One region of the Sporosarcina sp. FSL W7-1349 genome, then DNA from elsewhere that is predicted to be linked to it. Evidence: riboswitches for the same ligand, from Rfam matches in the RefSeq annotation. Region 1 holds a riboswitch; each other region holds the start of a gene.

Evidence for each region. A riboswitch is a leader RNA that binds a small molecule or an ion and turns the genes downstream of it on or off. The one in region 1 is predicted to bind S-adenosylmethionine.
Region 2: it holds a riboswitch for S-adenosylmethionine, as region 1 does, so the genes downstream of both, MKY41_RS14715 (methionine biosynthesis PLP-dependent protein) here and MKY41_RS00525 (methionine ABC transporter ATP-binding protein) in region 1, are expected to answer to the same signal.
Region 3: it holds a riboswitch for S-adenosylmethionine, as region 1 does, so the genes downstream of both, MKY41_RS12730 (O-acetylhomoserine aminocarboxypropyltransferase/cysteine synthase family protein) here and MKY41_RS00525 (methionine ABC transporter ATP-binding protein) in region 1, are expected to answer to the same signal.

What each region holds. Positions count from the first base shown of each region.
Region 1 is NZ_JBBOOK010000001.1:96,054-99,330, forward strand. Features, by position in the region: gene MKY41_RS00520 (pyridoxal phosphate-dependent aminotransferase) at 1-817, opposite strand, end outside; SAM riboswitch class I at 964-1,072, shown strand; gene MKY41_RS00525 (methionine ABC transporter ATP-binding protein) at 1,253-2,260, shown strand; gene MKY41_RS00530 (methionine ABC transporter permease) at 2,257-2,925, shown strand; gene MKY41_RS00535 (MetQ/NlpA family ABC transporter substrate-binding protein) at 2,942-3,277, shown strand, end outside.
Region 2 is NZ_JBBOOK010000002.1:161,037-164,313, reverse strand. Features, by position in the region: gene metC (cystathionine beta-lyase) at 1-721, opposite strand, end outside; gene MKY41_RS14715 (methionine biosynthesis PLP-dependent protein) at 718-1,839, opposite strand; SAM riboswitch class I at 2,153-2,257, opposite strand; gene MKY41_RS14710 (aldo/keto reductase) at 2,413-3,264, shown strand.
Region 3 is NZ_JBBOOK010000001.1:2,579,457-2,582,733, forward strand. Features, by position in the region: gene MKY41_RS12725 (phenylacetate--CoA ligase family protein) at 1-426, opposite strand, end outside; gene MKY41_RS12730 (O-acetylhomoserine aminocarboxypropyltransferase/cysteine synthase family protein) at 804-2,093, opposite strand; SAM riboswitch class I at 2,336-2,451, opposite strand; gene MKY41_RS12735 (glycerol-3-phosphate acyltransferase) at 2,596-3,228, shown strand.

The DNA of each region.
Region 1 (3,277 bases):
GGAAAACGCTCGTGAATAAATGATCTTGCAATAAGTTGATCGCTTCCACGATTTCCGCATTCCCAATTGCAAATCCGACTCTCCAGCCTGCCATATTGTACATTTTGGATAGCGAAAGCATCTCGATGCCGACGTCTTTCGCTCCTTCTGCCTGCAGGTAGCTGATCGGTTTCTTTCCGTCAAACCCGATGGAACCGTAGGCAAAATCATTCAACACGTAAATGTCATGTTCCTTGGCAAATGCGACCGTTTCCTCAAAAAACGGGAGGGTGGCAGTCACGCCTGTCGGGTTGCTCGGGTAGTTCAAATACATCAATTTCGCTTCTTGTTTTTGACGGTCGGACAAGTTGCTGAAATCCGGGAAGAAGCCGTTTTTTTCGAGAAGCGGCATCGTTTCATAGCGAATGCCCGCCAAGCTCACACCCGACAGATAGTCCGGGTAGCCTGGGTCGGGAAGGAGCAATAATTCCCCTTCATTCATGATGGCAAGCGGTAATTCGACCACTCCGATTTTTGTTCCCCCGAGGACAGCCACTTCGGTTTCCGGGTCGACTGACACATCGAACTCCCGCTTGTAAAAGTCGGCCGCCGCCTGACGGAGTTCCTTCGTTCCCCGGAATGGGGAATAGCCGTGAGTCGCCGGATCTTCCGCCGCTTCCTGCAACGCTTTGACAATATGGGGAGGGGTTGGCTGGTCGGGGTTGCCGCGGCCTAGATTAATAACGTCCCGGCCTTCCGCCTGTGCTGCCTCGACTTTCCCAATTAATTCGGTAAAAAAATGCGGGGGTAATGCTTTCAATCGATTTGAAATCGCCATTCTTTTTCCTCTTTTCTCATTCATTCTATTGAATAGTATACATACAATACGAGACCGCCTGCAATCACATAGAATAATGTCAAAATAACTTGACTCTTTTTTAAAATGGGCTTATGATAAGCCTTGGGTTTCTAAATAAATAACAACTCTTATCCAGAGCGACCGAGGGAAAGGCCCGATGACGTCCAGCAACCCCTTGCAATCAAGGAAGGTGCCAAGTCCTACAGAGTGTAATTTCATTCTGAGAGATAAGCTGATATAGTTCAGTGCTTCTTTCGTTGATGAAATGGAAGAAGTTTTTTATTTTTATTTTTATTCAACGAGTGTTGAATAATAATATAGCCTCCGGCGGATGTCGCAGATTTCGAGCCTCGATTCAAAATCTGAACACAATTACGCCAAGGCGTAATTGATTTGCAGAAAGAGGAGAGCCACATGATCCGGATTGAAAATCTGACAAAAGAATATAGGACGAAGGCTGGCATTGTAAAAGGCGTGGATGATGTCTCCCTCGACATCAATACAGGCGAGATATTCGGCATCGTCGGTTATTCAGGAGCGGGAAAGAGCTCATTACTCCGCTGCATGAATCTGTTAGAAAAACCGACTAAAGGGACCATTTTAGTTAATGATGTAAACTTGGTGAAGCTGAAAGGGAAGAAATTGCGGCAAGCCCGACTAAAAATCGGAATGATCTTCCAGCATTTCTACCTCATCAGCCAGAAGACGGTCTATGAAAATATTGCCTTTGCACTGCAAGCGGCCAAAACTCCGGGAAACCAAGTGGAGGCACGGGTCACCGAATTGCTTGAGATGGTCGGCTTGGCGGATAAACGGGACGTCTATCCCGCTCAGCTAAGCGGCGGACAGAAACAGCGGGTCGGCATTGCCCGAGCGCTCGCTAATAATCCATCCGTATTGCTTTGCGACGAAGCGACATCTGCGCTGGACCCGAACACGACGACATCGATTTTGCGGTTGCTGAAAAAAATCAATCGGGAATTGGGCATCACGATCGTATTGATTACTCATGAAATGAATGTCGTGAAGGAAATTTGCGATCGGATGGCGATTATGCAGGACGGAAAAGTGATCGAAGAAGGACAAGTGTATGACATTTTCTCCGATCCAAAACAGCCGTTGACGAAAGAGTTCATCAGCAGTGTGGTTTCATTTGACGTGCCGCAAGCGATTTTGGAGACATGCACCGGGACATTGGTCAAGGTGAAATTCAAAGGGGACGTCGCCGTGAAGAGCGTCATTTCCGATACGATGCAACATTTCCATGTCAAAGGGAACTTCCTGCACGGCTCTATTGAGTATATTCAAGAAATGCCGCTCGGCACTTTCCTCATGGAGTTGCAGGGTGAACCGAATGAAATCCAGAAAGCGATCGACTTTATGGTCGGACAAGAGGCAAACGTGGAGGTGCTGGAGAAATGATTGATGTGCCACATATCATCGAGATGATGCCCGATATTACGAAAGCATTTGGCGAAACGCTCTATATGATCGGTATTTCGCTGGCCATCGCGGTTATCATCGGGCTTCCTTTGGGTGTTCTGCTCTTCGTCACAGACAAAGGTTTATTCCTTGAAAACCGGCTGATCAATTCCACTTTCGGTTTTGTCGTCAATATGGTGCGGTCAATCCCGTTCATTATATTGCTCGTGGCATTGATTCCATTAACTCAATTGATTGTCGGGAAAATCATCGGCCCGGGCGCGGCTAGTGTCTCCCTTTCGGCAGCGGCCATCCCGTTTTTCGCACGGATTGTCGAAACGTCCATGCGGGAAATCGACAAAGGGGTCATCGAGGCAGCGATCGCTATGGGGGCTTCCCCTTGGATGATCATCCGGAATGTTCTTTTGCCTGAAGCAAAGTCGAGCATTGTCCAAGGGATTACGTTGACAGTCATCAGTCTCGTTGCCTATTCCGCCATGGCGGGATTTGTCGGTGGAGGAGGGATCGGGGACTTGGCGATCCGGTTCGGGTATTACCGATATGACGATTCCATCATGATCGTAACAGTCGCCATACTCATCATATTAGTGCAGTTGATCCAATTTACGGGAGATCGGGTTTCAAAAGCTATAGATAAACGATAATTAGGGAGAGAAGAAGATGAAAAAGTTTTTATTGACTCTATTTGCCGTTGTGCTGGCAGCGGCTCTTGCTGCTTGTGGCGGGAAAGAGAAAGCGGAAAATGCAGATGATTCAGCAGCAACAGAAGAAAGCAAAACATTGACATTCGGTGCTACGGCAGGTCCATATAGTGATATGTTGAAAAAAGCAATCATTCCGGGCCTTGAAGAAAAAGGCTATAAAGTGGAAGTTACAGAATTCAGTGACTATATCCAGCCGAACAATGCGTTGAACAGCGGCGATATCGATGCGAACCTATTCCAGCATATCGTCTACCTGGAAAACTTTGCTCAAGAAAACAATATGGATTTGACG
Region 2 (3,277 bases), on a different contig from region 1:
ATGAGTCTTGCGCTCCCAAAATGGCTCCGAATGAGTTTTGGATGAAGGCAAGTTGATTGCCTAGTTCTTCATCTTTTGTCACTGCTAATCCAGCGATGATATCGCTATGGCCGGACAAAAATTTCGTTGCGCTATGCAGTACAATATCTACACCGAGTTCAATCGGACGTTGGTAGAGCGGCGTCATGAACGTATTATCCAGGAACGTCAGGCAGCCGTTCGCTTTAGCCAGCTCAACGATAGCGGCGATATCCGTAATCCCAAGACGCGGGTTCGATGGCGTTTCCATGTAAATCACTTTCGTATTCGGGCGGATCGCTTGGGCTGTCGCTTCCAAATCCGCCAAGTCGACAAATGTGTGCTCAATGCCGAATTTCGTTAATACTTGCGTGATGAAACGGAACGTCCCGCCATAGACATCTTCCGTCACCACAATATGGTCCCCAGATTTCAGCAGCATGAAGGCGGACGAGATGGCTGCAATCCCGGATGCGAATGCCAGTCCTCTTGCGCCGCCTTCCAACTCGGCGATGGTCTTTTCCAGCGCATCCCTCGTCGGATTGCCCGAACGGCTATAATCATACGGGCCGAATGAATCGAAATTTTCCTGATGAAAAGTGGAGGATAGATAAATCGGTACATTCACGGCTCCCGTTTTCTGTTCAAAGTTGCCGCTCGTGGATGCGTGGATGAATTTCGTTTCCAATCGCTGGTTGCTCATTGTTGGGGTACCCCGCTTTCCAATTTCGCGAATACTTGCTTCAAGTCGTCAATCAAATCTTCCGCCTCTTCCACACCGACGGAAAAACGCAACAGCCGATCACAGACACCGCGCCGCATCCGTTCTTCTACTGGAATATCGGCATGGGTTTGCGTCGTTGGATAGGTGATGAAGCTTTCCACTCCACCCAAGCTTTCCGCAAATGTAATAAGTTGAAGATTTTCCAGGAATGTTCCGACCCATGCGCTCTCTTTTAAACGGAACGACAGCATGCCGCCTCGTCCGGCATAGAGGACGTCGGTCACTTTCGGTTCGCTCTTCAAATATTCGACAATCGCCTTCGCGTTGGCATCATGTTGTTTCATTCGTAAATGAAGCGTTTTGAGGCCACGGATAATGAGCCAGGAATCGGAAGGGGAGAGCACCGCCCCGATGGCATTATGGTTTTTGCCTAGACGTTCGCAGAGTTCTTCGCCTTTCGCCACGACGAGACCGGCGAGGACGTCGTTATGTCCCCCGATATATTTCGTCGCGCTATGGAGGACGATATCCGCTCCGTCTTCAATCGGACGCTGGAAATAAGGCGTCAAGAAGGTATTATCGACAATTAATAGCAGACCGTGCTGTTTAGCCAGTTTTGCATATGCTGCAAGATCGATTTCCTGCATAAGGGGGTTTGTCGGCGTCTCGATGAATAAAGCCCGAGTGTTTTCGGAAATGAGTTTCTCCACTGCCTCAATATTAGTAAAATCGGTATACGTAGTATGAATTGAATACACATCGGAATAGTAGTCTAAAAGACGATACGTACCTCCGTAAATGTCTTCCGGGACGATGAGTTCATCTCCCGAACGGAATAGGGAAAGGACAAGTTGGATTGCCGCCATCCCTGAACTACAGGCGAAACCCGAATCTCCGTTTTCCAGTTTCGCGATGCCGTCTTCCAAAATCGACCGAGTTGGATTTTTGGTCCGAGTGTAATCATAGCCAGTCGATTTTCCAATGCCGTCATGCTTATAAGCGGTGGATAAATAAATCGGCGGATTGATCGCCCCTGTTTTGGGATCGCTATGATTCCCCAGTTGCACTAACGTCGTTGCCAAACTTCTCTTAGTCATCGTGTTCATCCTTTTCTAAATGAAATCAATTACGCCTCGGCGTAATTGCGAATCGAACAGCGAAGTGTTCGATTTGCCTTAATTTCTGCGTTCTTTGCGGAAAGTAAGGCACCCTCAATGTGATGTCCTTTCAAAATCCGTGAATTCCGCCGGAGGCTTTGGGCCAACAGGATGTTGGTTACTCAGACGTTGCCGCAGGACACGGCGTTCCAAGTCTGAGTTCCCCTATTCAGCGGGAGAATACCCGCTGAATAAGATAAAAAAAGAGCGCCCTTTTCGAAGAAGAGGACCCTCAGTATGTATGAAGTCAATCTCCTTATCTTCAAGGCTGCTCGCCTATTGGAATTAGCACCATACCTGAAATAGGCTGGTTGCCGAGACATCGTAGGGCCAATCCCTCCGTCTCTCTGGATAAGAATACAAATATGAAGTTGTGTGAAAAGATTAATTTATCCAACTCTATCATGAGAATCTTTTTAATGCAAGAGCTATTTTCTAGGGAAGCAACCTTCTGTAGCGAATTGGTTCTCTGTGATAATATGTTCGTATTACATATGGGTAGGAGTGGTAGGAATGGTAGCTAAACATTTGCAGGATTGTACTACTTTGTCCAACGGCGTCCAAATGCCGTGGATGGGCTTGGGGGTTTACCAGTCAAAGGGGGAAGAAGTGGTAGACGCGGTGAAATGGGCATTGGATGCAGGATACCGCAGCATCGATACGGCCGCGATTTATCGCAATGAAGAAGAGGTCGGACGAGCGCTCAAAGAATCGAGTGTTCCGCGTGAGGAAATTTTCGTAACGACAAAAGTGTGGAACTCGGATCAAGGCTTCGAGGCTACGTTAGAGGCATTCGACGATAGTTTGAAACGGTTGGAACTTGAGTACGTCGATCTTTATTTGGTCCATTGGCCGGAAGCTGGAAAATACAAAGAGACGTGGAAAGCGTTGGAAAAGCTCTACAAAGACGGGCGCGCACGGGCAATTGGCGTCTGCAACTTCAACATCCATCATCTGGAGGACTTGATGGCAGACGCGGAAATCATGCCGATGGTCAACCAGGTCGAATACCATCCATGCTTGACACAAGTCGAACTTCTGGCATTTTGCAAGGAGAACGGAATTCAGATGGAAGCATGGTCCCCTCTCATGCGAGGACAGCTTCTGGAAAATCCGGTGTTGGTCGAAATCGCCGAGAAATACGGAAAAACGGTTCCACAAGTGATGCTGCGCTGGGACTTGCAAAACGGCGTCGTGACCATTCCGAAGTCAGTGAAGCAAAGCCGGATCATCGACAATGCGAACGTGTTCGATTTTGAACTCACTGCAGAAGAGGTGGAGGCCATCGGGACGTTGAATGAAAACAAACGCGTCGGTCCGGATCCGGATAACTTCGATTTTACAGGCGTTACCGTGAAACGATGAGGAATATGGAAAA
Region 3 (3,277 bases), 2.5 Mb from region 1:
GCCCAGTCCGCCCGTAAACAATCCATATCCGTATGCGTTATGGAAGACATCCGATTTTTGACCGCCCGCCGCAACGAGTGCTCTAGCTACGATTACTCCCCAGTTTTTCAAGTCCTGTTCGGTGTAGCCGACAATTGTAGGCTTTCCACTTGTCCCGGAAGAACCATGGATACGGGTTACCTCTTCAATCGGCACAGCGAATAGTCCGTATGGATATTGGTCACGGAAATCTTTCTTGATCGTGAAAGGAAGTTTTACAATATCATCTATAGATTGAATGTCCTCTGGCTTGATACCTAGTTCATCAAATTTCTTTTTGTAAAATTCCACATTCTCATAGACACTTTTCACAGTTGACTGCAGACCGCTCAACTGCCACTCTTCCATCTGAGTGCGTGAGGCTGATTCAATTTCTGGATTATACATAATAGCCTTTCCTCCCAATTGCATAGTAGTTTAGTTGCAATTAATATAACAAATAATAAACGAATTCACGTTTATCTGTAATATAAACATTAGATTAATACATATTTTATATAAAGTCAATACTAATTTCTGATAATTCACTACTGAAAGTTGCGGTTTGGAAGCTCTTTCATTATGGTTTTGAGCTATTTTTTACTTGTTTGCAAATCCAATAGCTTTGAAAATGAATCCAAATAACCCCATCCGAAGACGAATAAAATGATAGTCCTACATACCTATTTTTCTATTAATAAGTTATACTCATATAATTATAAATGCTTTAAATAACCAAAATAAAAGAGCAATTTCGAATGGGAAATCGCTCTTTTGGTTGGTTATCAAGCTTCTTCAACTGTCGCTTTTTCGATGGCTTGTTTCAAGTCAGCAATAATATCGTCTGCCGATTCCAATCCGACAGATAGACGGATGAGTTCTTCTGTAACTCCGGAGGTAATCAGATCTTCTGCGCTCAATTGTTGATGAGTCGTCGAAGCAGGATGAATAATAAGAGATTTTGCGTCCCCCACATTGGCTACATGTGACCAGATGTTCACGTTGTCGATCACTTTCCGTCCTGCTTCACGGCCGCCCTTGATGCCGAATACAATAATAGAACCCGCACCGTGTTTTAAATACTTTTTCGCTGCCCCATAGGATGGATGATCTTCCAACCCTGTATAGGTCACCCATTCGACGGAAGGATGCTCTTGCAGGAATTCCGCTACTTTCAGTGCGTTTTCATTATGTCTCGTCACACGCAGATGAAGTGTTTCTAATCCTTGCAGGAAGTTGAATGCACTGTCCGGATCCAAGCAAGGTCCGAAATCACGCAGCAGTTGTACACGCAGTTTCGTTGCAAATGCGGCGCCTGCCGTATCGATGCCATAGCGGAGTCCGTGATAGGTTTCATCCGGTTCTGTGAATCCAGGGAATTTGCCTTTCGTCCAATCGAATTTTCCCGCATCGACCGCTACGCCGCCGATAGTCGTGCCATGACCGCCAATCCATTTTGTAGCCGAATGAATGATGACGTCCGCTCCGAATTCAGCCGGATTGCAACCGTAAGGGGAAGCAAATGTATTGTCGATCAATAGCGGAATATCATTCTCATGCGCAATGTTCGCCACCGCTTCGATATCCAAGACGTGGAGACTCGGGTTACCGATCGTTTCAGCAAACAATGCTTTCGTTTTATCGGTTATAGCCTCACGGAAGTTTTCAGGGTCAGTTGCATCGACAAATTTCACGTTAATGCCGTAGCGCGGTAATGTGACGGCGAATAGATTGTATGTTCCGCCATAGAGATTGCCTGCCGCAACAATTTCATCTCCCGCACCTGCAATATTCATAACGGAGAACGCGATGGCCGCCATCCCGGAGGATAGTGCAACCGCTGCGGAACCGCCTTCCAAAAGAGCAATCCTCTCTTCAAAGACCGATACAGTCGGGTTTGTAATACGTGTATAAATATTGCCTGCTTCTTGAAGGCCAAACAGATTTTGTGCATGCTCCGTGTCACGGAAGACATAAGAAGTCGTACGATGGATCGGCAACGCGCGGGATCCCGTTACCGGATCAGGCTTCTGACCGCCATGCAGTAAAAGTGTTTCAGGATGCAAACTTGACATAATTGATTACCTCCAAAAGTGTAGTGGTTTAGATGGAATTACAGGCACGGCAGGGTTCGGAAACAATTGATGCAATTGATTTCTGATTCTTCTCGAGCTTGCTCGAAAAGCTCTTCTAAAGATCTATGACGATATCCGCCGCAGGCTTGTTCTAAATCCAGTAGCTGTTTTAACACCTGCTAGATTTAGATAAAATAAAACCCCCTTCGCTTAAGAAGAGGGTTAGGCTTTCGCTATTCCTCCCCTTATCTTTCAGATCGTTTGCACGAATCTGTAGGAAGTAGCACCTTAACAAGTGGTTGACTTGCCGGTTGCCGGGCATCGCAGGGCCTAGTCCCTCCGCCGCTCTTGATAAGAGTTGTGTAGATTTCAGTTTTCCATCTTGTGAAACAGTATAGAGGTTGCTCGGTTTCTTTGTCAAGAGTTTGTTGGAAAATTTCTGAAACTTGTGCTTAATTAAAGATGCTATACTCTAGATATACCGATTATGGGGGAATTTTTTATGGGTATTTGGTTATTCGGAATCTTACTATGGGGATATGCCATCGGATGCTTGCATGGATCGGTTGTTGCTCAAAAGCTATCCGGAGTCAATTTGAAAGAGACTGGTGTCAAAAATGCAGGTGCCTCTAACGCCACCATCGTCTTAGGCAAGAAATTCGGCGCGCTTGTTGCTTTGATTGATATCGGGAAAGGCGTGCTGGCCGTCTGGCTCGCAGGCTGGGCTATCGAGTTTGCGGGATTATCCGCAAGCATCGGCTCCGCCTTGTTATTTCTTGCAGGTACAGCAGCGGTCATCGGGCATATCTTCCCGTTCCATATGGGATTCGATGGCGGGAAAGGGACAGCTACACTGATTGGGATTCTGCTCGCCCTTGATTGGAAATTAGGACTTATTGGTCTACTCCTTTTCATCGTAGTCACTTGCATAACGGATTTTATCGTCTTCGGAGTGATGGCGTTATACGTCGTCCTTCTTTTCACTGCTTTCTGGATCGGCGGTGTTTGGGAAGTCGGCTTGGCCGCGCTGTTGTTCCTTTTGGCTATTTGGAAGCATCTTGAAAACTTTAAACGTCTGCGAAATGGACAGGAAAACCGGGTTTCAGCCGTATTTAAAAAGAAAAAAACGGTATAGAAACCAATTCGGCCTTCCCAGACTTGATAAATCGAAATAAGTATGGTAG